4 regions of the Streptomyces sp. NPDC008137 genome follow, and region 2 is predicted to be linked to each of the others. Evidence: riboswitches for the same ligand, from Rfam matches in the RefSeq annotation. Region 2 holds a riboswitch; each other region holds the start of a gene.
The links. A riboswitch is a leader RNA that binds a small molecule or an ion and turns the genes downstream of it on or off. The one in region 2 is predicted to bind cyclic di-AMP.

Region 1 (5,576 bases), on a different contig from region 2:
CCTGGTCGTACGTCGTGCGTGGCAGGGTCACCCCGGCGGCCTTCCAGGCGGCCTGGGTGATGCCGGAGCAGTCGTAGGAGCCGGGGCCGGTGGCGCCCCAGACATACGGCTTGCCGATCTGGGCGCGGGCGAAGGCGAGCGCCTTGTCGGCCTTGGTGGCGTACGAGGAGTCGGGCGCGGTGGACGACGAACCCGCGGACGAGGAGGAGCCGCTGTCGTGCTGCTGGGCGGCCTCCTGCTGGGCGGCTTCCTGCTCCTTCTGCTGCTCGGCCTGCTGCCGGGCCAGCTCGGCGGCCTTGCGGGCGGCCTCCTGCTGCTTCTCCTTCTCGATCGCCGCGAGCCGTGCCTTCTCCTCGGCGGTCAGCTTCGACAGCAGCTCGCGCGCGTCAGCGAGCTTCCTCTGGACGGTCGCCTTGGCCGTCTTCAGGTCGCCCTGCGACTCGGTGAGCGTCTCGAGGCTCTGGGCGGCCTCCTGACGCTTCTCCATCGTCTCTGACTGCTGAGTGATGTAGTCGTCGACGGCCACCTTCTGACGGCCGGTCATCCGGTCCATCAGCTGGGTCTGGTCGAAGTAGTCCTGCGGGGTGTCCGCGAGCAGGAACGTCGCCGTGTCCGGGGTGGAGGCGCCGGTGCGGTACTGGGCTGCGGCGAAGGTGCCCAGCTCCTCCCGCGCCTCGTTGAGCTTCTGGGTGCGCTGGGCGACGTCGTCGAGGAGGGTGTCGACGCGCTTGCGCTGCTTCGCGGTCTTCTCCTTGGCCCCGTTGTACTTCTCGGTCGCGGACCCGGCCTGACGGTAGAGGTCGTCGACCTTCTTCTCGACTTCCTCCAGGCTGGGCTTGTCGTCGGCCTCGGGGGCGGCGTTGGCCGACTGGGACAGCAGGGCCACGGAGGTGAGGGCCGCCGTCGCGAGGGCGGGGGTCCGTATGCCTGCAACGCGCGAACCCGTAGGACGCGACTTGCGGTGCGACGCCAAGGGAGGCGACTCCTTCCATGCTCCGCCTACCGGGTTAGCTGTCGGGTTCGGGCGGGTGCTTCGGAAGGGTTGCCCTACGGCCTTCTCCGGAAAAGGAGTCGGGCCGATTCACCCCGGGGTCTCGGTTGGGTCCCCGGCTCTGGCTGCCGTGCGGCACGCCTGACTCGGCGGAGGCCACGCGGCCCGGCGACGTTCGCCGGTGGGGGTCGTGTGACCTCCTCGCACGGTAGCCAACTCGTGTGGCCCTTGTGAAGGTTGATGGGTGATATGCCCGATACATTTCCGTGACCTTGCTCATGAGCGTCGCCGAGAGTGATCGTTCGAGGGGGGTTGGGCACTGTTCATACGCAATTGTGAAGCCGTAGCGGCCTGTGGTCACGTGCTCCTGGAGGGTGACAGGGGGGTCCTTTCGGCGATGTTCTCAGGGCGGGGGCGGGCTGTCAGTGGGGCGCCCTAGACTCGGAGAGCGATGAGCAGCCTCTTTGACGACAGCTTCCTGGCGGACCTCCAGGCCCAGCGGGGCCCCGCGGACGAGCCCCCGCCGCCGCCCGAGGACGATCATGTGCCGGAGTCCGTTCCGGACGATCTGTTCGGCGGGAAGTTCGACGCGCCGCCGGACCGCGACGCCTACTACCGGGACGGCGCCGCGCGCCCGCCGGTGGACGCCGCCGCGCTCCTGGAGGGTCTGAACGACAACCAGCGCGCCGCCGTCACGCACTCCGGCTCCCCGCTGCTCATCGTGGCCGGCGCCGGCTCCGGCAAGACCCGCGTGCTCACACACCGCATCGCCCACCTGCTCGCCGAGCGGGACGTCCACCCGGGCCAGATCCTCGCCATCACCTTCACCAACAAGGCCGCCGGCGAGATGAAGGAGCGCGTCGAGCAGCTCGTCGGCCCGCGCGTGAACGCCATGTGGGTGATGACGTTCCACAGCGCCTGCGTGCGCATCCTGCGCCGGGAGAGCAAGAAGCTCGGCTTCACATCCAGCTTCTCGATCTACGACGCCGCCGACTCCAAGCGCCTGATGGCCCTGGTCTGCCGCGACCTGGACCTCGACCCCAAGCGCTTCCCGCCGAAGTCCTTCAGCGCCAAGATCAGCAATCTGAAGAACGAGCTGATCGACGAGGAGGACTTCGCCGCCCAGGCAGGCGACGGCTTCGAGAAGACCCTCGCCCAGGCCTACGCGATGTACCAGTCACGGCTGCGCGAGGCGAACGCCCTCGACTTCGACGACCTGATCATGACGACGGTCAACCTGCTGCGCGCCTTCCCGGACGTCGCCGAGCACTACCGCCGCCGCTTCCGCCACGTCCTCGTGGACGAGTACCAGGACACCAACCACGCCCAGTACGCCCTCGTCCGGGAGCTCGTGGGCACCTCCGAGCACCCCGTCGACGTACCGCCCAGCGCGGACGACCTGCCGCCCGCCGAGCTGTGCGTGGTGGGTGACGCCGACCAGTCGATCTACGCCTTCCGCGGCGCGACGATCCGCAACATCCTCCAGTTCGAGGAGGACTACCCGGACGCGACGACGATCCTGCTGGAGCAGAACTACCGCTCCACGCAGACGATCCTGAGCGCGGCCAACGCGGTCATCGAGCGCAACGAGTCCCGCCGCCCCAAGAACCTGTGGACCAACGCGGGCACGGGCGCGCAGATCACCGGCTATGTCGCCGACACCGAGCACGACGAGGCGCAGTTCGTCGCCGACGAGATAGACCGTCTCACCGACGCGGGCGAGGCGAAGGCGGGCGACGTCGCCGTCTTCTACCGCACCAACGCCCAGTCCCGTGTCTTCGAAGAGATCTTCATCCGCGTCGGCCTGCCCTACAAGGTCGTCGGCGGCGTCCGCTTCTACGAGCGCAAGGAGGTCCGGGACGTCCTGGCCTACCTGCGCGTGCTGGCCAACCCGGAGGACTCGGTGCCGCTGCGCCGGATCCTCAACGTGCCCAAGCGGGGCATCGGCGACCGCGCCGAGGCGATGATCGACGCCCTCTCCCAGCGCGAGAAGATCAGCTTCCCGCAGGCGCTGAAGCGCGTCGACGAGGCGTACGGCATGGCCGCGCGCTCCACCAACGCCGTCAAGCGGTTCAACACGCTGATGGAGGACCTCCGTACGGTCGTCGAGTCCGGCGCCGGCCCCGCCACCGTGCTGGAGGCGATCCTGGACCGCACCGGGTACCTCGCCGAACTGCAGGCCTCCACCGACCCGCAGGACGAGACCCGGATCGAGAACCTCCAGGAACTCGCCGCCGTCGCCATGGAGTTCGAGCAGGAGCGCGGCGAGGACGAGCAGGGAACGCTTGCCGACTTCCTGGAGAAGGTCGCGCTGGTCGCCGACTCCGACCAGATCCCCGACGAGGAGGACGGCGACGGCGTCATCACGCTGATGACCCTGCACACCGCCAAGGGCCTGGAGTTCCCGGTCGTCTTCCTGACCGGCATGGAGGACGGCGTCTTCCCGCACATGCGCGCCCTCGGCCAGACCAAGGAGCTGGAGGAGGAGCGGCGCCTGGCGTACGTGGGCATCACGCGCGCGAGGGAACGGCTCTATCTGACCCGCTCCACCCTGCGCAGCGCCTGGGGCCAGCCGTCGTACAACCCGCCCTCCCGCTTCCTGGAGGAGATCCCGCCGACCCACCTGGAGTGGAAGCGGACCGGTGCGACCGCGCCCGTGTCCTCCGGGCCGGTCTCCGCCGTGGCGGCCTCGCTGTCGTCGTCCCGTTCGCGTTCGTCGGCGTCGGGCGCGTCCGGTTTCGCCACGCGCCGGACCGCCGAGAAGCCGGTCGTGTCACTGGCGGTCGGGGACCGGGTCACACACGACCAGTTCGGCCTCGGAACCGTCGTGGCGGTCAAGGGAACGGGCGCGAACGCCGAGGCGACGATCGACTTCGGGGACAAGCCGAAGCGGCTGCTGCTGCGGTACGCACCGGTGGAGAAGCTGTAGCCCTGTAAGGCTGTAGCCCTGTGAGGTGAGCCCCGCCGGACAGACCGGCTGGGGCTGCCGGGACGTTACGTCGGGTCGACGCCGTGGCTGCGCAGCCACGGGAGCGGGTCGATCGGCGAGCCGCCGCCCGGACGCACCTCGAAGTGCAGATGCGGGCCGGTCGAGTTGCCGGAGTTGCCCGAGCGCGCGATCGAATCGCCGGCCTTCACGGTCGTACCGGAGGGGACCGTGTAGGTGGAGAGGTGGCAGTACCACGTCTCCGTGCCGTCCTTCGCGGTCAGGATCAGCATGTTGCCGTAGGCGCTGTTCCACTGGGTGCGGACGGTGCCGTCGGTCGCGGCCATCACGGTCGTGCCGTACGAGACGGGGAAGTCGATGCCGGTGTGCAGGGACATCCAGTTGATGCCGGACTGGCCGTACTGGGCGCTGAGTCCGTGGCGGGCGACCGGCATGGCGAACTTCGGGCGCAGCCGCTCCTTTCGGGCCGCCTCTTCCGCCGCCCGCTTCCGCTCGGCCGCCTGCTGAGCCTTGAGGTCGATACGTTCCTGCGTACGGCTGGCCCGGTCGGCGAAGTCGTCCGCGCCGGCGGAGAGACTCTGCAACTGCGTGTCCAGCTTGTTGTTGGCGGCGGCCGGCTTCACCGGCTGCGCGTCCGCCGCGGTGGTCTGCGCCTCCGCGGCGCTGTCCTCGGTGAGGCTGCCGACGGACGCGGCGGCGATCCCCGCGACACCCATCACACACGCCGAGGGCACCGCGATGGTCATCAGCGCCGAGCGCTTGGGGGGCGTACGGCGGCGGGAGCGGGACCCGGCGCGCGAGGCCGCCCGTGCGGCGGTGCGCGGGCCGACCTCTTCCTGGCCGTCCAGGAGCGGGCCGACGGTGGGCAGTTCGCCGGTGGCGGCCGGCTCATCGCCGTCCGCGGCGGGGTCCTCGTAGGCGGCCCCGGTGACGTCGTCGTAGCCGGTCTCCAGCTGCTCGAACGTCGCCGTCTCGTGCTGGTGGAAGGCGTCCGTGTGCTGCTCGTACCCGTCGGGGGACGGCGCGGCGGAGCCGTCGGAGTTCCACTGCGTGGCGTCGTAGGTGCCGGTGTCGAAGGCCTGCGTGCCCCATTCCCACTGCTGGGTCTGGTCGGCCGGATTGCCGGACTGGTCGGGCTGGAGCCAGGCGCCGGAGTCCCACTGTCCGGTGGCGTCCGGGGACCCGGCCTGCGACGGGACGACCGACAGCGGCTGCTGCTGGGCCGGCCAGGAGGTCGTGTCGTAGACACCGGTGTCGTAGGCGGCGTGATGCTGGGCCGCGTACATGTCGTAGTGCGGGTTCTCGTGCGTGCCCGTGGGCCAGTGACCGGTGTCGTAGGCGCCCGTGTCGGGGCCGCTGCCCGGCAGGTTGCCGAAGAGGGGGTCGCTGGCGAAGCTCGCAGTGGCGTGCCCGGTGGCGTCGAAACCGGCGCCGTCCGTACCGGCGGGGTGGGCGCCGGCGGCGTCAAAACCAGTGGCCGCGTAGTCGCCGTACGTGGTGAAGTCGCCGTACTGGGCTTCCTGGGTGCCGTACGACGCGTAATGCGCCGAGGCGGCCTCGGAAGCCGGAGCCGGGGTCATGGTCCCCGACGGGTGACGGTCGTTCACCAACTTCTCTTTCGCCTCGACAACAGGGGCT
Region 2 (5,576 bases):
CGGCCATCGCCGAGGTCATCGCGGAGGGCGTGGCGGCCGGTGAGTTCCACTGCCCCGACCCACCCGGCACGGCCCTGCGCCTCACCGCCCTGCTGGACGGACTCGCCGTCCAGCTGACGTCCTACGAGGGCGCGGTGCCGCGGGCGCGGGCGCAGGAGTGGGTGGAGGAGGCGCTGTCTCGCGAACTGGGCCTGGAGTCGGTCACCCTGCTGTGAACCACTCGGCGTGGATGCTGAGCGGGGGCGGTATGCCGCAGCGAGGGCGGCCCGCACCCGCGTACGCACGGAAGGGGACGTGTCGGGGGTGTCCGCCCGCAGCGGTTGTCGCGTCAACGAACAGCCAGTCGGCGTGAGACCCCATCGCGACGTTCCGAGGACGGACACCCCCCGTCGCGGCCCCGCCCCCCGGCGCAAGGCGCTACGCCACCGACCCGATCCGCATCCTGATGTCCTCCGGCGACAGCGCCCCCTTGGCCGTCACATGGTCCCCCGACGACTCCCCGCGCAGCCGGCGCCCGATCCACGGCACCAGGAACTCGCGCGCCCAGTGGACATCGTCCCGCCGGACGTCGAGGGTGCCGCGGGGCGGCAGCGGAGGCCACTCCTGCTCGGGGTCGGCCGGAACGTCGAGTCCGAGCGCCTGTCCCGCACGGAGCGCCACGCGAGTATGCCCCTCGGGCGACAGGTGCAGCCGGTCGGCGTCCCAGGCCCGGCGGTCCTGGACACTGCGCAGGGACCACAGGTCGAGGACCGGGCAGCCGTACCGGTCGGCGATGGCCCGGACATGCCCGTTGTACGTGGCGATCTTGCCGCGCAGATGCTTGAGCACGGGCACGCCACGGGTGTCGAACCCGGTCGTCACCATCACCGTGCCGGCCACCGCGGCCAGCTGGGCGAGGGCCCTCTCGAACCGCTCGGCCACCTCGTCCGGGTCGGTGCCGGGCCGGATGATGTCGTTGCCCCCGGCGCAGAAGGAGACGAGGTCCGGGGCCATGTCGACGGCCCGCGGAAGCTGGTTCGCCACGATCTGGTCGAGGAGTTTTCCGCGTACGGCCAGATTGGTGTACCGGAAGTCGCCTTCGGGCCTGCGGTCGGCGAGCAGCACCGCGAACCGGTCGGCCCAGCCGACGAACGCCCCGTCGGGGCCGGGATCGCCGACGCCCTCGGTGAAGCTGTCCCCCAGCGCCACGTACGACCCGATCACTGCTCTGCCGTCACTCTTCGAATCGTCTGCCACAGCCGTTCATGATTCACCCTCGAATGTGACCTACGCGACCGTAGGAAAGGGTTGACGGGCGGTGAGATAAGCCACTCCTAAAGTGTTCGCCAACCCCGGAATAGACCACCCCTCACGGACGTTCCGGGGTCAGTCGCCAGACCCGGAAGCCCGTGATCCGGAAGTGGCTCCAGACGGTCCGGAAGGCGAAGTGCCCGCTCGTGTACGGCTGCGGATCGGTGTAGTCGAAGACGAGCCGCCCGTTGTTCCACCACCGCACCGTCGACCCGTCGGAGACGATCCGGACCCGGTTCGGCTCACCCGGGACCAGGAGCGGCTCGGTGTAGTCGTGGATCAGGGGACGCACACCGGCCTGACCCACGTAACGCCGCAGCCTGGTCGTGGTGTTGTAGTTGGCGCCGTACCCGGCGTAGTACGTCGTCAGATGGTCGTACTCCTCCAGCGCCCCGCCACGCGGCGTCGCGAAGAGGTCCTCCGGGGAGCGGACGTCGGTCGCGTTCCAGAAGTTGTTGAGGTCCGAGACCCGGTCGTTGACCCCACCCTCGGAGACGGGCGTGGCGGTGTACTCCAGGACGTACGGCGCTTCGAGACGCCGTCTGAACCAGACGGTCGCTCCGCCGGGCACGTCGATCTCCAGCACGCCGCGCGAGGCGGTGACAGCGCCGCCGTCCTGAAGTTCGGCCGTCCACCGGGCGAGGCCGTGACAGAAGTCGTCGTGAGCGATGAGGCGGCGGTGAAAGGGCGCGGCGTTCGCGGCCGCCGCCGGGGCGAGGGCGGCCAGGGCGGCTCCGGCGGCCAGGGCTCCGAACGTTCTGCGGGTGGTCGGCACGGGACACGACTCCTTCGGAAAGCGCTTGCACTCACGACGGGATCACTGTGTCCCAACTGCCGCCCCCTGTCGATCCCTTGAGCCGACCCGCGGATGCGCGCACACCGAAGGCCGGACCCGGGGATCGGGGTCCGGCCTTCGGCCGCGTGTCAGGCAGGTGGTCGTGCGGTCGGTCAGCCCACGGAGACGCCGTGCGAGCGCAGGTAGGCGACCGGGTCCACGTCCGAGCCGTAGTCGGGCGAGGTGCGGATCTCGAAGTGCAGGTGCGGTCCGGTCACGTTGCCGGTCGCACCGGACAGCCCGATCTGCTGTCCGGCCGTCACGGTCTGGCCGGCCGAGACGGAGAGCTGGGACAGGTGGGCGTACTGCGCGTACTTGCCGTCCTCGAGCTGGATGACGACCTGGTTGCCGTACGCGCCGCCCCAGCCGGCGGAGACGACCGTGCCCGCGCCGACGGCCTTGAGAGAGGTGCCGGTCGGGACGACGAAGTCGACACCGGTGTGGTAGCCGCTGGACCACATGCTTCCGGACATGTGGTACGGCGTACCGACGGAGGCGCCGGCGACCGGGAGGCTGAAGCCGGAGGCCTCGGCGGCGGGCTTGGCGGCGGCGGGCTTCGCGGCGGCGCCGGCCTTCGAGGACGCCTCGGATGCGGACGACTTCTCGGCCGATGCCTTCGGCTTCTCGGCCGCCTTGGGCGCGGACGACTGCGTCTTGGGCGCGCTCTCCGCCTTCTTGCCGACCGAGAGCTTCAGGCCCGGGTGGATCAGCGACGGGTCGGCACCGACCACGTCACGGTTGTCGGCGTAGAGCTTCTTCCAGCCGCCGCTGACGTTCTGGTCGTCGGCGATCTTCGCGAGATAGTCGCCGGCCTTCACGGTGTACGTGTGGGCGCCCGTGGCCTTTTCGGCGGCCTTCTCCCCGGCGGCCGGAGCGGCCTGGACGGCCTTTTCCGGGGTCGACTGCGGGGTCGCGGCATGGGCGCCTGCGGCCCCCATGAGCGGAAGGGCGAGGGCGGCCCCGCCGGTTCCGGCGACGGCTATGGAACGGGTGAAACGCTGGGACTTCGGGCGGCGGTGCTTACCCTTCGCGGGCATGGCGGATTCCTCTCCGGCGCCTGCGAGGTGAGCTGTCGGGTGCGGGCTGGAGATGCCCGGCCGCGCCGAAGTGCGGCTGTACCCCAAGCCGTTCCGGGAACCGGAACAGGCGTCTTACCTGTGGGTCCCCCGCTCCTGCCATACACGGGTCAGTGTGTGCGGGCTCCGGGCGGCGGCAGGATTAGGCGTCCGTCCGGATTGGTGTGGAACGTAAGCGACCGAGACGCAATGGGACAAGCTTGCGGTTGCCTGTGAGAGCGTTTTTCTTGACCCGTCGGCACATTTCCCGTCACCGAGCGTGGATTCGCGATCTCTGTTTTTCCTCAATGCCCCTGAATAGCGCGAGAATTACGTGAACATGACGACAATACATCGTCACGAATATGACGATGGTCACGCACCCCGACCCCATCTCCTTTACGATCGGGGCACGTTATACCGAAACACCTGAAATGCTTTAAGTTCCCTAATCGCCAGATTCGGACAGAACGGCTACTTACGCAGGCGGATGACTGCGGCATCCAAATCCCCGCGCAGGCCGACCCGCAGTCCGTGATGAGCGAGTACGGCCCCTCGGTGAACTTCGCCCGTTTCGAGGCATTCGTACGCCGCTGCCAGGTCGAGCCCCCGCAGCCGGAGCGCCGGAACGGGCTCGCCGTAGCGCTGCGCCTGGAGCCAGGCGAGGACGACGGTCTCGTCGCCGAGGACGTACTGCACCGCGCTCAGGCCGCCCTCCGGGGGCCGCAGGCGGTACAGGTCCCCGCGCTGCACCACGGGCCGGATCTCCTTGTAGAGCCGGACCCACTCCCGCGCCTCGGCGAGCTCCTCCGGCGTCCACCGCGTGAGGTCGCCGCCCACCCCGAGCACCCCGGCCATCGCGCTGACAAACCGGAACCGCAGGGAGCTGGCCCGCTGGCTGAGCATGGCGTTCGGACTGTCGGTGACCCAGGCGGCCATGACCCGGGCCGGATGGATCTGGCTGAAGCCGTGCTGGATGGCGAGCCGGTCGAGCGGGTCGGTGTTGTCGGAGGTCCACACCTGGTCCGTGCGGCCCAGCACCCCGAGGTCGATCCGGCCGCCACCGCCCGAGCAGGACTCGAAGGCCACCCCGGGGTGGGCCGCCCGAAGCCGGTCCAGCAGGGCGTACAGGGCGTGGACGTGGTCGACCCAGAGCCGCTGCGGGTACGAGTCGTCCGGCCACCCGGCGTCGCTGAAGCAGCGATTGAAGTCCCACTTGACGTAATCGATCGGCGCACTGGAGAGCAGCCCGTCGAGCTGCTCCCACAGATACTCCTGGACGTCCTCGCGAGCCAGGTTCAGTACGAGCTGATTACGGAACTCCGTCCGCTTTCGTCCCGATTGGTACTGCACCCAGTCGGGATGCGCGCGGTACAGGTCGCTGTCCGCGTTGACCATCTCCGGCTCGACCCAGATCCCGAACCGCATACCGAGGCCGTGCACATGGTCGGCGAGCGGCTTCAGCCCGCCCGGGAAGCGGTCGGGATTGGGCGTCCAGTCACCGAGCCCGGCCCGGTCGCTGGTCCGGGACCCGAACCAGCCGTCGTCGACCACGAACAGCTCGACACCCATGGCGGCGGCCCGCTCGGCGAGCGCCCGCTGCTGCTCCTGCGAGATGTCGAACTCGGTGGCCTCCCAGGAGTTGAACAGCACCGGCCGGTCCCGGTCCGCGTCCGGGACGACATGGGTGCGCTGCCAGGCGTGCCAGGCACGGCTCGCCCCGCCGAAGCCGCCGTCGCTCCAGAGCCCGGCGAAGACGGGGGTGGTGTACGACTCGCCCGTGCCCAGCATCAGCAGGCCCGAGTCGTCGTACCCGGCCCCGCCGGTGATCTGCACGCGCGCGTCGGGGAGTTGGGCGACCGCCATCCGCCAGGAACCGGACCACCCGAGGGCGCAGCCGTAGACCTCCCCGCGCTCCTCGGTGGCGTCGGTGTCGAGGGCGACCCAGGGCAGATGCTGGTGGGACGTGTGGCCGCGGCGGCTGCCGATGACCTTCTCGCCGTAGGTGAGGGCGGAGCGCGTCAGCCGGGACTCGGCGCCCCAGCGGCCGTGCAGCTGGGACAGCCGCCAGGTGTCGCGGTCGGGCAGGGTCCAGGTGGCGGAGTCTGCGCGCAGCACCTCGACGTCCGGCCCCTGGTTCTCCAGGGTGACCCAGCGCTCGACGACATCGGCCGAGTAACGCATCCGGTAGTGCAGCGTGACGGCCAGGTCGCCGTCACGGAAGCGGAGCCGCAGCTCGCCGCCGTCGCCGCCGTCGGCGTCCCCGGCGTCGTGGCCCTCGTACGACCACTCGGTGCCGCGGCGCTCGGCGGTGCGCACGGACAGGGCGGGCCGGGCGAAGCGGGGGCCGCCCTCGACCGGATACTCCTCGCGCCCGTCGAGCGGGGACTCGAAGG
Region 3 (5,576 bases), on a different contig from region 2:
CGCGGGTCGGCGACGACGTCGTCGTCGGTGAAGGCGACCACCTCGCCCCGCACGGCCGCGAGGCCCGCGTTGTGCGCGACCGCGAGGCCGGGCACCCGCTCGCACACGTACCGCACGCGCTCGGCGTACTTCCGCTCCACCAGCTCCCGCGTCTCGTCCGTCACGGGCGCGTTGTCCACGACGACGATCTCGAACCGCGGATGGTCCTGCGCCAGCAGCGAGTCCAGCGCACGGGCCAGCTGCCCGGCCCGCTCCCGGGTCGCTACGACGACACTGGTGTACGGAGGCTCACGGAGCTCACCGGGCTCACCGAACGCACCGGCTTCCGCGCGTGCGGAAAGAAGGGGCGCACACTCCGCCCGCGCCAGCCCCTCCAGCACACCCCGCGCGTCCGCCCCCTCCGGCACCCGCCCGAGCAGCGTGCCCACGGGCCGTCCACCCCTGCGGACCAGCACGAACACCTCGCCGTGTGTCACCGGCGGGCTCCCCGGGCCGGGTCTGAGCACCGCCTCGTCTCCGTCGAGGCCGTCGAGATCCAGCTCAGCGACCTGCACCGCCCCGATGTCCAGGAACCGCCGTATCTCCTCCCGCGCACGCGTCGAACGAGCCATGCGCCCCTCACCCCCCACTCGTGTCGGTACGAACTCGTGCTCAGGTATGAACTCGTTCTCAGGTACGAACTCGTGCTCAGGTACGAACTCGTCCTCAGTTACGGCGCAGCCGAGCCGCGCCCTTCAGGGTCCGCGCGGCCAGCGCCGCGAGCCGCGGCCTGGCGCGGACGAAACTGTGCGCGCGGCGCGCCGGCTCGCGGCTCAGCCAGTGCAGTGCCGCGCCCGCCCCCGGCCGCGTCACCGCACCCTCGTACACGGGCAGCTCGCCCGTCTTCAGCGCGTCCTTGTACTCCGCGGCGCCCCGCCCCAGGTCGAGCATGCCGATGCCCTCGGCGGCCGCCGCCTCGGCCATGCGCAGATGCAGCACCAGACCCGGCGAGTACTTCGCGAACTCCGGGTCGTAGGCCGGGAACCAGCAGGCCAGGACGGATGCCGAGCGCAGTCCGAAGTGGGCGGCGACGGGCCGCCCACCCGCGTACAGCACGGACAGCGTGCCGCTGCACTCCGGTGCCCGGGTCCGGGCCAGCCGTCCCACGAGGCGGGTGATCCACTCCCGTGCGAAGCGGTCCTGCCGGCCCGTCCTGCGGTACTGCGCCGACTTCCACTCCATGAGGGTGCGCAGCGCGGCCGGGTCGCGTTCGTCGAACACGAACCGCGTCTCGCCGGCCTGCCGGCCCAGCCTGCGCTCCTTGGCCAGGGTCGTCTTCAGGAACTTCGGCGACTGGGCGCGCAGCACCGACTCGTAGGTCTCGTAGCCCTTCTCCACGTCGATGACGTAGGCGGCGTGCTCCTCGGCCGCGTACCGGACGAACAGCCGCTGCTCGGCCTCCAGGTTGTCGAAGGCGAAACTCGACACCGAGCAGGCCCTCAGGAGCCGGCCCGTGTCCAGGTCCAGGCCCGGCCGCAGGATCGCCCCCTGTGCGTCCGAGACACCGAGCCCGATCGCCCGGCCCTGGCCCAACGGCCCTCGCTCGTACGGCAGGAAACCGACCGGTTCCAGCCCCTCGTACACCACCGCGACCCGTGCCCCCGGCCTCACCAGACCGACGGCTTCGGTGAACTCCGGTTCCATGAAGGGGTTGCGCGGTGTCTCGGAGGCAGCGCGCAGTGCGCGCCAGCGCTCCCTCTCCCCTTCGCCGAGTTCCCCGGGCCCAGCCACGCGAATGCGCCCACTGCTCAACCTGACCCCCCGATCAAGTCCCCCCTGGACACTTGGAAGGTACCGCCCGAGACGGCCTCGACGGTAGGTAGCGGACCATGTTGTTGCCAACTGGTGCAGAGGCCTTCAACCGGGCAATCGGTGTCCACTGCGCGATGAAACGAAGGGGCGCGCTGTCCGTATTCTCAGATCATGGCCGCACCCATCGCATATTCACTCATCGCCACCGACCTGGACGGAACGCTGCTGCGCGGCGACGACACCCTGTCCGACCGGTCTCTCGAAGCGCTCGCGCGGGTGGCGCACGCCGGTGCCCAGCACCTCGTGGTGACAGGCCGGCCGGCACCGCGTGTGCGACCGCTCCTCGACGACCTCCGCTGCACGGGGCTCGCGGTGTGCGGGCAGGGCGCGCAGGTGTACGACGCCGGCGCGGGCCGACTGCTGTGGTCCATCACCCTGGACCGGGAACTGGCGGAGACCGCGCTCGGCAAGATCGAGGCCGAGGTGGGGGAGGTGTACGCGGCGGTCGACCAGGACGGGGTCGACGGGCTCACGCTCATCGAGCCGGGCTATCTCATGCCGCACCCGACCCTGCCGGCCGTACGGGTCGAGCGGCGCGACGATCTGTGGGGCGAGCCGATCAGCAAGGTGCTGCTGCGCCATCCCGCCCTGTCGGACGACGAGTTGGCGGCGACGGCCCGTTCGGTGGTCGGATCGCTGGCGACGGTGACGATGTCGGGGCCCGGCACGGTCGAGCTCCAGCCGTGCGGCGTCACCAAGGCGACGGGCCTGGCGCTGGCCGCCGAGCATCTGGGGCTGCGGCCGGCGGACACCATCGCCTTCGGTGACATGCCCAACGACATCCCGATGTTCGACTGGGCCGCCCACGGCGTCGCGATGGCGAACGCCCATCCCGAACTCAAGGCCGTGGCCGACGAGGTCACCCTGTCGAACGAGGACGACGGCATCGCCGTCGTCCTCGAGCGACTGCTGGGCCAGGCGGCTCAGTACGGGCCGTTGACGTTGTCGATCGAGCCGTAGCGGTCGGCCGCGTAGTTGCAGGCCGCCGTGATGTTGGCGACCGGGTCGTACGGGTCCCACGACGTGCCGTCCACGTGGTAGGCCTGGAACGTCGGGTCGATGGTCTGGAGCAGACCCTTGGACGGGGTGCCCTTGACCGCGTTGGAGTCCCAGTTGTTGATCGCCTGGGGGTTGCCGGACGACTCGCGCATGACGTTGCGGTAGATGCCGTCGTAGGACCCCGGAATGCCCTTCTGCGCCATGATGTCCAGCGCCTCGCGGATCCACCCGTCGAGGTTGTCGGCGTAGGTCTTGGCGGAGGCCTGGGTGGCCTTGGCGACGCCACCGGCCGGCTTGGCCGCGGACGACTTGGCCGCCTTCTTCGGGGCGGCGGCCGCCTTGGTCGTCGACACCTTCAGCTTCAGGCCCGGGTGGATCAGCTTCGGGCTGTCGCCGATGGCGGAGCGGTTGTCCTTGTAGAGCTTCTTCCAGCCGCCCGCGACGTCGTACTTGTCCGCTATGCGGTAGAGCGTGTCGCCCTTGGTCACGGTGTACGTGAGCGACTTGGGCTGGGCCGCCCGGTCCACGGACTGCGCGACGGCGGGTGCGCTCTGCGGCGCCTCGGCGGCGCTGGCGATGGTGGTTCCGAGCAGCGGGAGGGTCAGTGCCGCTCCGCCGGTGCCGGCGATCGCGACACCTCGGGAGAGCGGGTTGGTTCTGGGGCGACGGTGCTTGCCTCGTCCGGCCATGGCGAAATTCCTCTCCGGCGCCTGCGAGGTGAGCTGTCGGGTTCGGGCCGGGAGGTGCCCGGCCGCGTACGGCGGTGTACTGCCGTACGCGGCTTCACCCCGAGCCGTGCCGCTGTGCGGACGGCGACTTACCTGGGTCCCCCGCTCCTGCCCTGCGTGAGTGAGTCGGTTCGTGTGGGGGTCCGGGCGGCGGCAGGATTCGGCGTCCGCCGGACAGGCCGGGAACGTATGCGAGAGCACATGTCGGGAACAAGCGCCGGAGTCACATATCGCGCGGTTGACCTTGGTCAGGGGCGTTCGGTCCGCTTGATCCTTTGCGAGAGCCAAGGCTCAACTGGCGTTCGACTGAAGGAGGTACGGGTCGATGCCGGGGTGGCGCGACAAAGGGGTTAACGTGATTCAACTCACTGATCACAAGCCTGTGGGGCAATTACCGTCAAAGGTAATTTGCTCAATCGTCATGGCAAATCGTGAATATCTCACTATCGGCTGGTAAGTCGACAAATGTCTGTTCTTATGGCCCGATCGAAAACATAACGGTCGTGATCAGATACCACCCGGCCTGTAACCATGGGCGCTGGCAGTGATCGAAACGTGACCGGATACGCTGACTCGAGTGATGGCAGCGACCTATCGACAATCCGCGTAATCACCGGCAGACACAGCAGACAGGAGACCCCTCGTGACCGACGTCGGGCCGTTCGGGCTGAGCGTGCGGGACCAGGCTCTGGAAGCCGATGTCCAGGCCGGGTTGGCGGCTGTCGAGGAAGGCTTGTTCGAGGCCACCAAGAGCGAGGTGCCCTTCATCACGGAGGCCGCCCAGCACCTGGTGCGGGCCGGCGGCAAGCGGTTCCGTCCGCTGCTCGTGATGCTCTCCGCCCAGTTCGGTGACCGGTACGCGCCCGGGATCGTGCCGTCGGCCGTCGTCGTGGAGCTGACCCACCTCGCCACGCTGTACCACGACGACGTGATGGACGAGGCGACGGTGCGCCGCGGGGTCGCGAGCGCGAACGCCCGCTGGGACAACTCCGTCGCGGTCCTCACCGGCGACTTCCTCTTCGCCCGTGCCTCGCACACCCTGGCCGACCTCGGTCCGGAGGCGGTGCGGGTGCAGGCCGAGGCGTTCGAACGGCTGGTGACCGGGCAGATCCTGGAGACGGCCGGACCGCAGGACGGCCGCGACCCCGTCGAGCACTACCTGGACGTGCTGGGCGGCAAGACCGGTTCGCTGGTGGCCGTGTCGTGCCGGTTCGGCGCGATGATGTCCGGCGCCGACGAGACGACCGTGGACGTGCTGACCCAGTACGGCGAGCGGCTCGGCGTCGCCTTCCAGCTCGCGGACGACGTCCTGGACATCGCCTCCGACTCGCACGAGTCCGGCAAGACGCCCGGCACCGATCTGCGCGAGGGCATCCCCACCATGCCGGTGCTGCGGCTGCGCGAACGGGCGGCCCGGCTCGGCCTCGCGGACGACATCGCCCTGTGCGAGCTGCTGGACTCCGACCTCACCGACGACCAGCGGCACGCCGAGGCCCTGCGCCTGCTGCGCGCCCACCCGGCGCTGGACCAGGCCCGGAAGGACACCGTCCGCTACGCCCAGGACGCCCGGTCGGCGCTGGCCCCCCTGCCCGAGTGCGCCGCGAAGACGGCACTCGTGGAGCTGTGCGACGCGGTGGTACACCGGGCGGGCTAGCCGGTTCTTTCCGTGCGTCCCCTACGGGTCGGGGGAGGAGCCGCCCCTCCGTGTCATACCCCAGCAGTACGTGGAGTTGAGTCCGGGGTCTGACGCATTGCCCTGGCCGATTTGGTCAGATGGACACCAGGGAAAGACACCACTCCTCACCTGTTCGGGTGAGAATGGCGGCTCAGGGACGAGTGCGTGGACGACACGGACAGCCGCCGCCGACCACGGAGGTAGGGCACACATGGCACCGTACGCATCCGACGACAGCACGACCGCCGGAGAGGTCGACGAGCAGCGTTCCGGACGGCGCAAAGCCGCGCGGTACGTCGTACCGGTCACGGTGATGGGGGTGG
Region 4 (5,576 bases), on a different contig from region 2:
TAGCGGACGTTGTGCGCGGTGGTGAAGACGCCCGTGGGGACGCGGTCGCGCACATCGACGCCCAGGGTGCGCAACTGGTCCGCTTTGTCGGGGTTGTTCGAGAGCAGGTCCAGCTCCTTGATGCCCAGGGCCTTCAGTATCTGGGCCGCCGCCGTGTAGTCGCGGGCGTCCTCCGGCAGCCCCAGGGCCGCGTTCGCCTCGTACGTGTCGAGGCCCTCGTCCTGGAGGGCGTACGCGTCGAGCTTGTTGTAGAGGCCGATGCCCCGGCCCTCCTGGCGGAGGTAGAGCAGCACGCCGCCGCGGTCGGCTATGCGCTCGACCGCCTCGCGCAGCTGCGGACCGCAGTCGCAGCGGGCCGAGCCGAACACGTCCCCGGTCAGGCACTCGGAGTGCAGTCGCACCAGCGGGACCGGGCCCGGCTCGCCCAGGACGACGGCCACGTGTTCCTGGCCGTCGGCCAGTCCGTGGAAGGTGACGAGTTCGGTGTCGACCTGGTAGCCGTCGTGGAAGCGCAGCGGTACCCGGACGCGGGAGCGCGGGGTGGCGAGGGCGGCGGGGGTGTCGGGCATGCGGGGCCTCCGGGTTCCGTTCCTGTTCGGCTGCACAGCCGTCTGTTTCAGATTTGAAGCAGATCCACGGTCCGGAACACTACCCTTGCTTTAAATTTGAAGCAATGAGCTTCAGGTGCTTGTGACGTGCCTCACTGAAGAGCCCCCTGAAGTCGCTGCGGGCCGCCTCACGAACAGGCCGTGGAAGACCTTCGCCGCCACGGCACATCGTCCGACGCCGCCCGGGTGCCGTCCTCCTGGAGCCCCTGGGCGATCGCCGCGGAGATCTCCTCCAGTTGCGCCACCTGCTCCTCGCTCAGCCGGTCGAACACGAAACTCCGCACGGTCTCGACATGCCCGGGCGCCGCCCGCTCCAGTACGGCGAACCCCGCCTCGGTCAGCGCGGCGATGCTGCCCCGCTTGTCGTACCGGCAGGCCTCGCGCCGCAGCATGCCGTCCTTCTCCAGCCGGGTCACCGCGTACGTCAGGCGGCTGCGCGTGATCTTCAGCCGCTCGGCGAGATCGGTCATGCGCAGGCGCTGTTCGGGGGACTCCGAGAGGACGGACAGGATGGAGTAGTAAAGGTGCGGCATGCCGGCGTCCTGCTGGAGCTGCCGGTCGATCGCGTCCTCCAGGAGCAGCGAGGAGGCGATGTACGCGCGCCAGGCGCGTTGCTCCTCGGGGGTGAGCCAGCGAGTCGTCATGCCGCCAGTGTAGGTTTGTTTCAAACTTGAACCAAGACCCCGGCGGGACACGCCATAGGTCCCGCCGGTCCGCCGTCCCATCCGACCGGGGAGCGTCGATGCCTCACCCGTACGTCCTGCTGTCCGCCGCCGTCTCCCTCGACGGCTACCTGGACGACACCGGGCCCGAACGCCTGCTGCTGTCCGGCCCGGCCGACTTCGACCGGGTCGACGAGGTCCGGGCGTCCGTCGACGCGATCCTGGTCGGCGCCGGCACCATCCGCGCCGACAACCCGCGCCTGCTGGTCAACTCGGAGGAGCGCCGCGCCGCCCGTACGGCCGCCGGCCGACCCGAATATCCCCTCAAGGTCACCGTCAGCGGCACCGGCGACCTCGACCCCGAGGCACGCTTCTGGCACACCGGCGGCGAGAAGGTCCTCTACACGACCGACCAGGGCGCCGAGCGTGCCCGGGCCCTCGGCCTCGCCACCGACGTGGTGGCCCTCGGCACCGACCTCGACTGGCGCCGGCTCCTCACCCACCTGCACGACGTACGGGGTGTGCGACGGCTCATGGTCGAGGGCGGCGGCCTCATCCACACCCAGCTCCTCACCCAGGGCCTCGCCGACGAACTCCAGCTGGTCCTCGCCCCGCTCTTCGTGGGCGATCCGAAGGCGCCCCGCCTCTTCGGGCCCGGCGGCTACCAGGGCGGCCGGCTCCGGCTGCTGGAGACACGGCGGATCGAGGACGTGGTCCTCATGCGCTACGAACCCACCGCCCCGGGCACCGGCCACCTCCCCGCCGCGGCCGACCATCACTGGCTGGCCCTCGCCTGCGAACTGGCGGACCTCTGCCCGCCGTCGGACACGGCGTTCAGCGTGGGCGCGGTGGTGGTCGCGGCCGACGGCACGGAACTGGCCCGCGGCCACTCCCGCGAGGGCGGCGACCCTCTCGCGCATGCCGAGGAGGCGGCCCTGGCGAAGCTCGACCCGTCCGACCCGCGCCTCGCCACCGCCACGGTCTACAGCAGCCTGGAGCCCTGCGCCCGCCGCGCCTCCCGCCCCGCACCCTGCGCCCGGCTGCTCCTCGACGCGGGCGTCCGCCGCGTGGTCACCGCCTGGCGGGAGCCGGACACCTTCGTCCGGGACGCCGACGGCAGCGGGGTCCTGGCGGCCGGTGGCGCGGAGGTCGTCGTCCTCCCGGAACACGAGCACCGGGCCAAGGCCCCCAACCGCCATCTGCTGTAGCGGGCGGGTGGTCACGAGTGGTCCCGCGGATGGCGTACACTGGAATCACAACGACGCGGGGTGGAGCAGCTCGGTAGCTCGCTGGGCTCATAACCCAGAGGTCGCAGGTTCAAATCCTGTCCCCGCTACTGAAGGCCTAGGGCCGGAATCCGAAAGGGTTCCGGCCCTAGGTGTATTTCGGGTTCTCCACACTCCCGTTACTTTCCGTGAGTGAACCACACCACTCCGCGCAACGACTGACACCCCGTCAATACCCCGCGGTCACTTACGGAGCGGTCAACTCGCCCGATTTAAGCCGGTCATGCCAGGTAAGTCCGCACGAAAAAGGTTAATGATCAAGTGGAATCGCTGGAATCCACTCCCCGGGTCTATTAACGTTCGATAACGCAGCGCGGTCGTCCCAGCCGTCACAGAAGGCGGCTCCGTGCGCACGCGCCGAATCCCGAAAGGGAACCGGGGAACCACCACTTGGGGTGAATCGGGCGTAAACCGCCGTGGAAGCACGGTCGGTATACGCGCGTAGGAGACCTTCCTGCTCCGAACCCGTCAGCTAACCCGGTAGGCGAGAAGGAAGGAAAGGAGTACGCCCACGTGGCGTCCAACCGGCCTGCCCCCGCGGCCCCGTTCGCGCGGAACCAGCGCGACACCGAGACTTTCGGCTACGGCGGTCAGCGCACCGACGAGGGCCCGTTCCAGGAGTGGAACCCCACCGAGGAATCCATCCGTCCCGTCCGTGGCCGGCATCGCGTCACCAAGCAGCGCGGCGGAGGTCTCGCCCGCAGCTCCACCGTCCTGGGCGTCGGCGTCATAGCCGCCGTGGGCGCGGGCGGCATGGCCAGCGCCCAGACCGGCAAGCCGCCGGTGTCCATCTCCGTGTCGGACCTTCCCTCGGTGGGTTCCCTCATCTCGGACGACGACACCCCCGCGGGTTCCTCGACTCCGCTCAGCGGTCTCGGGAGCACGGCCACGGCGAAGGCCGAGGAGGGCTCCTCCGGCGCAGGCGAGGCGCTGCGCGCCCGGATCATGGCCCAGGTCGAGCACCAGCAGGACCAGATCGACACCAAGGCCGCGCAGGACGCCGCCGACGCCGCCGAGAAGGCGGCCGCGGAAGCCGTGGCCAAGGCCGAGGAAGAGGCCAAGGCCAAGGCCGCCGAGGCCAAGCGGAAGGCGGAGGAGGAGGCCGAGAAGAAGGCCGAGGCCGAGCGGCTCGCCGCCCTCGCCAAGCAGTTCACGCTGCCGACCTCCTCCTACACCCTCACCTCGACCTTCGGTCAGGCCGGCGCCTACTGGTCCTCCGGCTACCACACGGGTCTCGACTTCGCCGCCCCCACGGGCACGCCGATCAAGGCGGTGCACAGCGGCACCATCACCGAGGCGGGCTGGAACGGCTCGTACGGCTACAAGACCGTCCTCACGCTCGATGACGGCACCGAGATCTGGTACGCGCACCAGTCCTCCATCGGCGTCAGCGTCGGCCAGAAGGTCAGCACGGGTGATGTCATCGGCCGAGTCGGTGCCACCGGCAACGTCACCGGTGCCCACCTGCACCTCGAGGTTCACACCGGTGGCTCCAGCAGCGGGATCGACCCGACGGCGTGGCTGCGGGGCAAGGGCCTCAACCCGTAAGCGCCACAAGCCAGTCGAAGCACCGGCAGCCCTGACGACGACCCCCCGACGTCAGGGCTGCCGGTTCTCGGCGTGTTGCGGTCCCGCTGTGCGCTGCGGGCAGCGGTCCCGCTGTGCGCCGCGGGCGCGTTTACAGGACCTTTGCTCCCGACCTGGAATGAGCCGCTCCGGTAGGGCCGTTGACGAGAGGCATGACTTCTCTTCGCAAGCTCGGCTCCTCCGACCTCGAGATCTTCCCGCTCGCCCTCGGCGGCAACGTCTTCGGCTGGACCGCCGACGAGGCACAGTCCTTCGCCGTCCTCGACGCCTACACCGCCGCCGGCGGCAACTTCGTCGACACCGCCGACGTCTACTCGGCGTGGGTCGACGGCAACCAGGGCGGCGAGTCCGAGACCGTCCTCGGCAAGTGGCTTCAGGCGCGCGGCAACCGCGCCGATGTCGTCGTCGCCACGAAGGTCAGTCAGCACCCCGAGTTCCAGGGTCTGTCCGCCGCCAACATCAAGGCCGCCGCCGACGCCTCGCTGCGCCGCCTGCGCACCGACTACATCGACCTCTACTACACCCACTTCGACCGGCCCGACGTGCCGGTGGAGGAGATCATCGGGGCGCTCGACGAGCTGGTGAAGGCCGGGAAGGTGCGGCACATCGCCGCCTCGAACATCTCGGCGGAGCGGCTGCGGGCCTCCCTGGAGTTCTCCGACCGCGAGGGCCTCGCCCGTTATGTGGCGCTCCAGCCCCACTACAACCTGGTCTCCCGCGACACCTACGAGGGCGAGCTCCAGGACCTCGCCGAGCGCTCCGGCCTGGCGGCCGTCCCCTACTACGCGCTCGCGTCCGGCTTCCTCACCGGCAAGTACCGGCCCGGTACGACCGTCGACAGCGCGCGGGCCGGCGGCGCCGCCAAGCACCTGGAGACCGAGCGGGGCCTCCGGGTCCTCCACGCCCTCGACGAGATCGCCGCGGCCCACGACGTCCCCGTCGCCACGGTCGCCCTGGCCTGGCTCGCGGCCCAGCCGACGGTGGCGGCCCCGATCGCGTCCGCACGCACGGTGGAGCAACTGCCGGCACTGGTCGGGGTCGGGGAGCTCACGCTGACGGAGCCGGAGGTCGACCGCCTCACAGCGGCCTCGGCCTGAGCGGTCGCCGCGGCGGGGTTTCGTCCGGCCGGGTGAGCGCGCTCGCCGTCTGAACGGCTGGGGCGCAGCGCCCCGGCTGTGTTGTCGGCGGGTGCGGGCTGACCGCTCTCGGCGCGTGCCGCTGGGGCTGGTCTGTGCGGTGGGGCTGTGGCCGCGGCGCCCGGCACAAGGCCGGCGGCAGACCCGGCTTGCCTGCGGTCGCGCCGACCGGCCTCGGAAGGCATCGCCGGGAACGGTCCGTGCGATGGCGCCACGCCCGGAGCCGGGCGGGCGACCTGCCCCGGACCGGCCGTCGACCGGCCCCCGGCGACCGGCCCAGTTGTCCGCGGTTGCCGT

Region 1: another riboswitch for cyclic di-AMP. It lies ahead of ACFZBT_RS06310 (NlpC/P60 family protein); the one in region 2 lies ahead of ACFZBT_RS34695 (peptidoglycan DD-metalloendopeptidase family protein).
Region 3: another riboswitch for cyclic di-AMP. It lies ahead of ACFZBT_RS16070 (LysM peptidoglycan-binding domain-containing protein); the one in region 2 lies ahead of ACFZBT_RS34695 (peptidoglycan DD-metalloendopeptidase family protein).
Region 4: another riboswitch for cyclic di-AMP. It lies ahead of ACFZBT_RS16830 (peptidoglycan DD-metalloendopeptidase family protein); the one in region 2 lies ahead of ACFZBT_RS34695 (peptidoglycan DD-metalloendopeptidase family protein).

What each region holds. Positions count from the first base shown of each region.
Region 1 covers NZ_JBIBHN010000003.1:68,494-74,069, forward strand. The annotation lists gene ACFZBT_RS06310 (NlpC/P60 family protein) at 1-973, opposite strand, end outside; cyclic di-AMP (ydaO/yuaA leader) riboswitch at 982-1,153, opposite strand; gene pcrA (DNA helicase PcrA) at 1,443-3,920, shown strand; gene ACFZBT_RS06320 (peptidoglycan DD-metalloendopeptidase family protein) at 3,986-5,576, opposite strand, start outside.
Region 2 covers NZ_JBIBHN010000033.1:56,645-62,220, forward strand. The annotation lists gene ACFZBT_RS34680 (TetR family transcriptional regulator C-terminal domain-containing protein) at 1-215, shown strand, start outside; gene ACFZBT_RS34685 (GDSL-type esterase/lipase family protein) at 418-1,203, opposite strand; gene ACFZBT_RS34690 (DUF6250 domain-containing protein) at 1,349-2,065, opposite strand; gene ACFZBT_RS34695 (peptidoglycan DD-metalloendopeptidase family protein) at 2,239-3,162, opposite strand; cyclic di-AMP (ydaO/yuaA leader) riboswitch at 3,167-3,327, opposite strand; gene ACFZBT_RS34700 (alpha-galactosidase) at 3,655-5,576, opposite strand, start outside.
Region 3 covers NZ_JBIBHN010000008.1:215,467-221,042, forward strand. The annotation lists gene ACFZBT_RS16055 (glycosyltransferase) at 1-611, opposite strand, end outside; gene ACFZBT_RS16060 (GNAT family N-acetyltransferase) at 706-1,776, opposite strand; gene ACFZBT_RS16065 (Cof-type HAD-IIB family hydrolase) at 1,963-2,811, shown strand; gene ACFZBT_RS16070 (LysM peptidoglycan-binding domain-containing protein) at 2,775-3,539, opposite strand; cyclic di-AMP (ydaO/yuaA leader) riboswitch at 3,545-3,720, opposite strand; gene ACFZBT_RS16075 (polyprenyl synthetase family protein) at 4,222-5,232, shown strand; gene ACFZBT_RS16080 (outer membrane lipoprotein carrier protein LolA) at 5,465-5,576, shown strand, end outside.
Region 4 covers NZ_JBIBHN010000009.1:17,274-22,849, reverse strand. The annotation lists gene ribA (GTP cyclohydrolase II RibA) at 1-569, opposite strand, end outside; gene ACFZBT_RS16845 (MarR family transcriptional regulator) at 737-1,252, opposite strand; gene ACFZBT_RS16840 (dihydrofolate reductase family protein) at 1,351-2,478, shown strand; tRNA gene ACFZBT_RS16835 (tRNA-Met) at 2,533-2,606, shown strand; cyclic di-AMP (ydaO/yuaA leader) riboswitch at 2,902-3,058, shown strand; gene ACFZBT_RS16830 (peptidoglycan DD-metalloendopeptidase family protein) at 3,070-4,104, shown strand; gene ACFZBT_RS16825 (aldo/keto reductase) at 4,296-5,240, shown strand.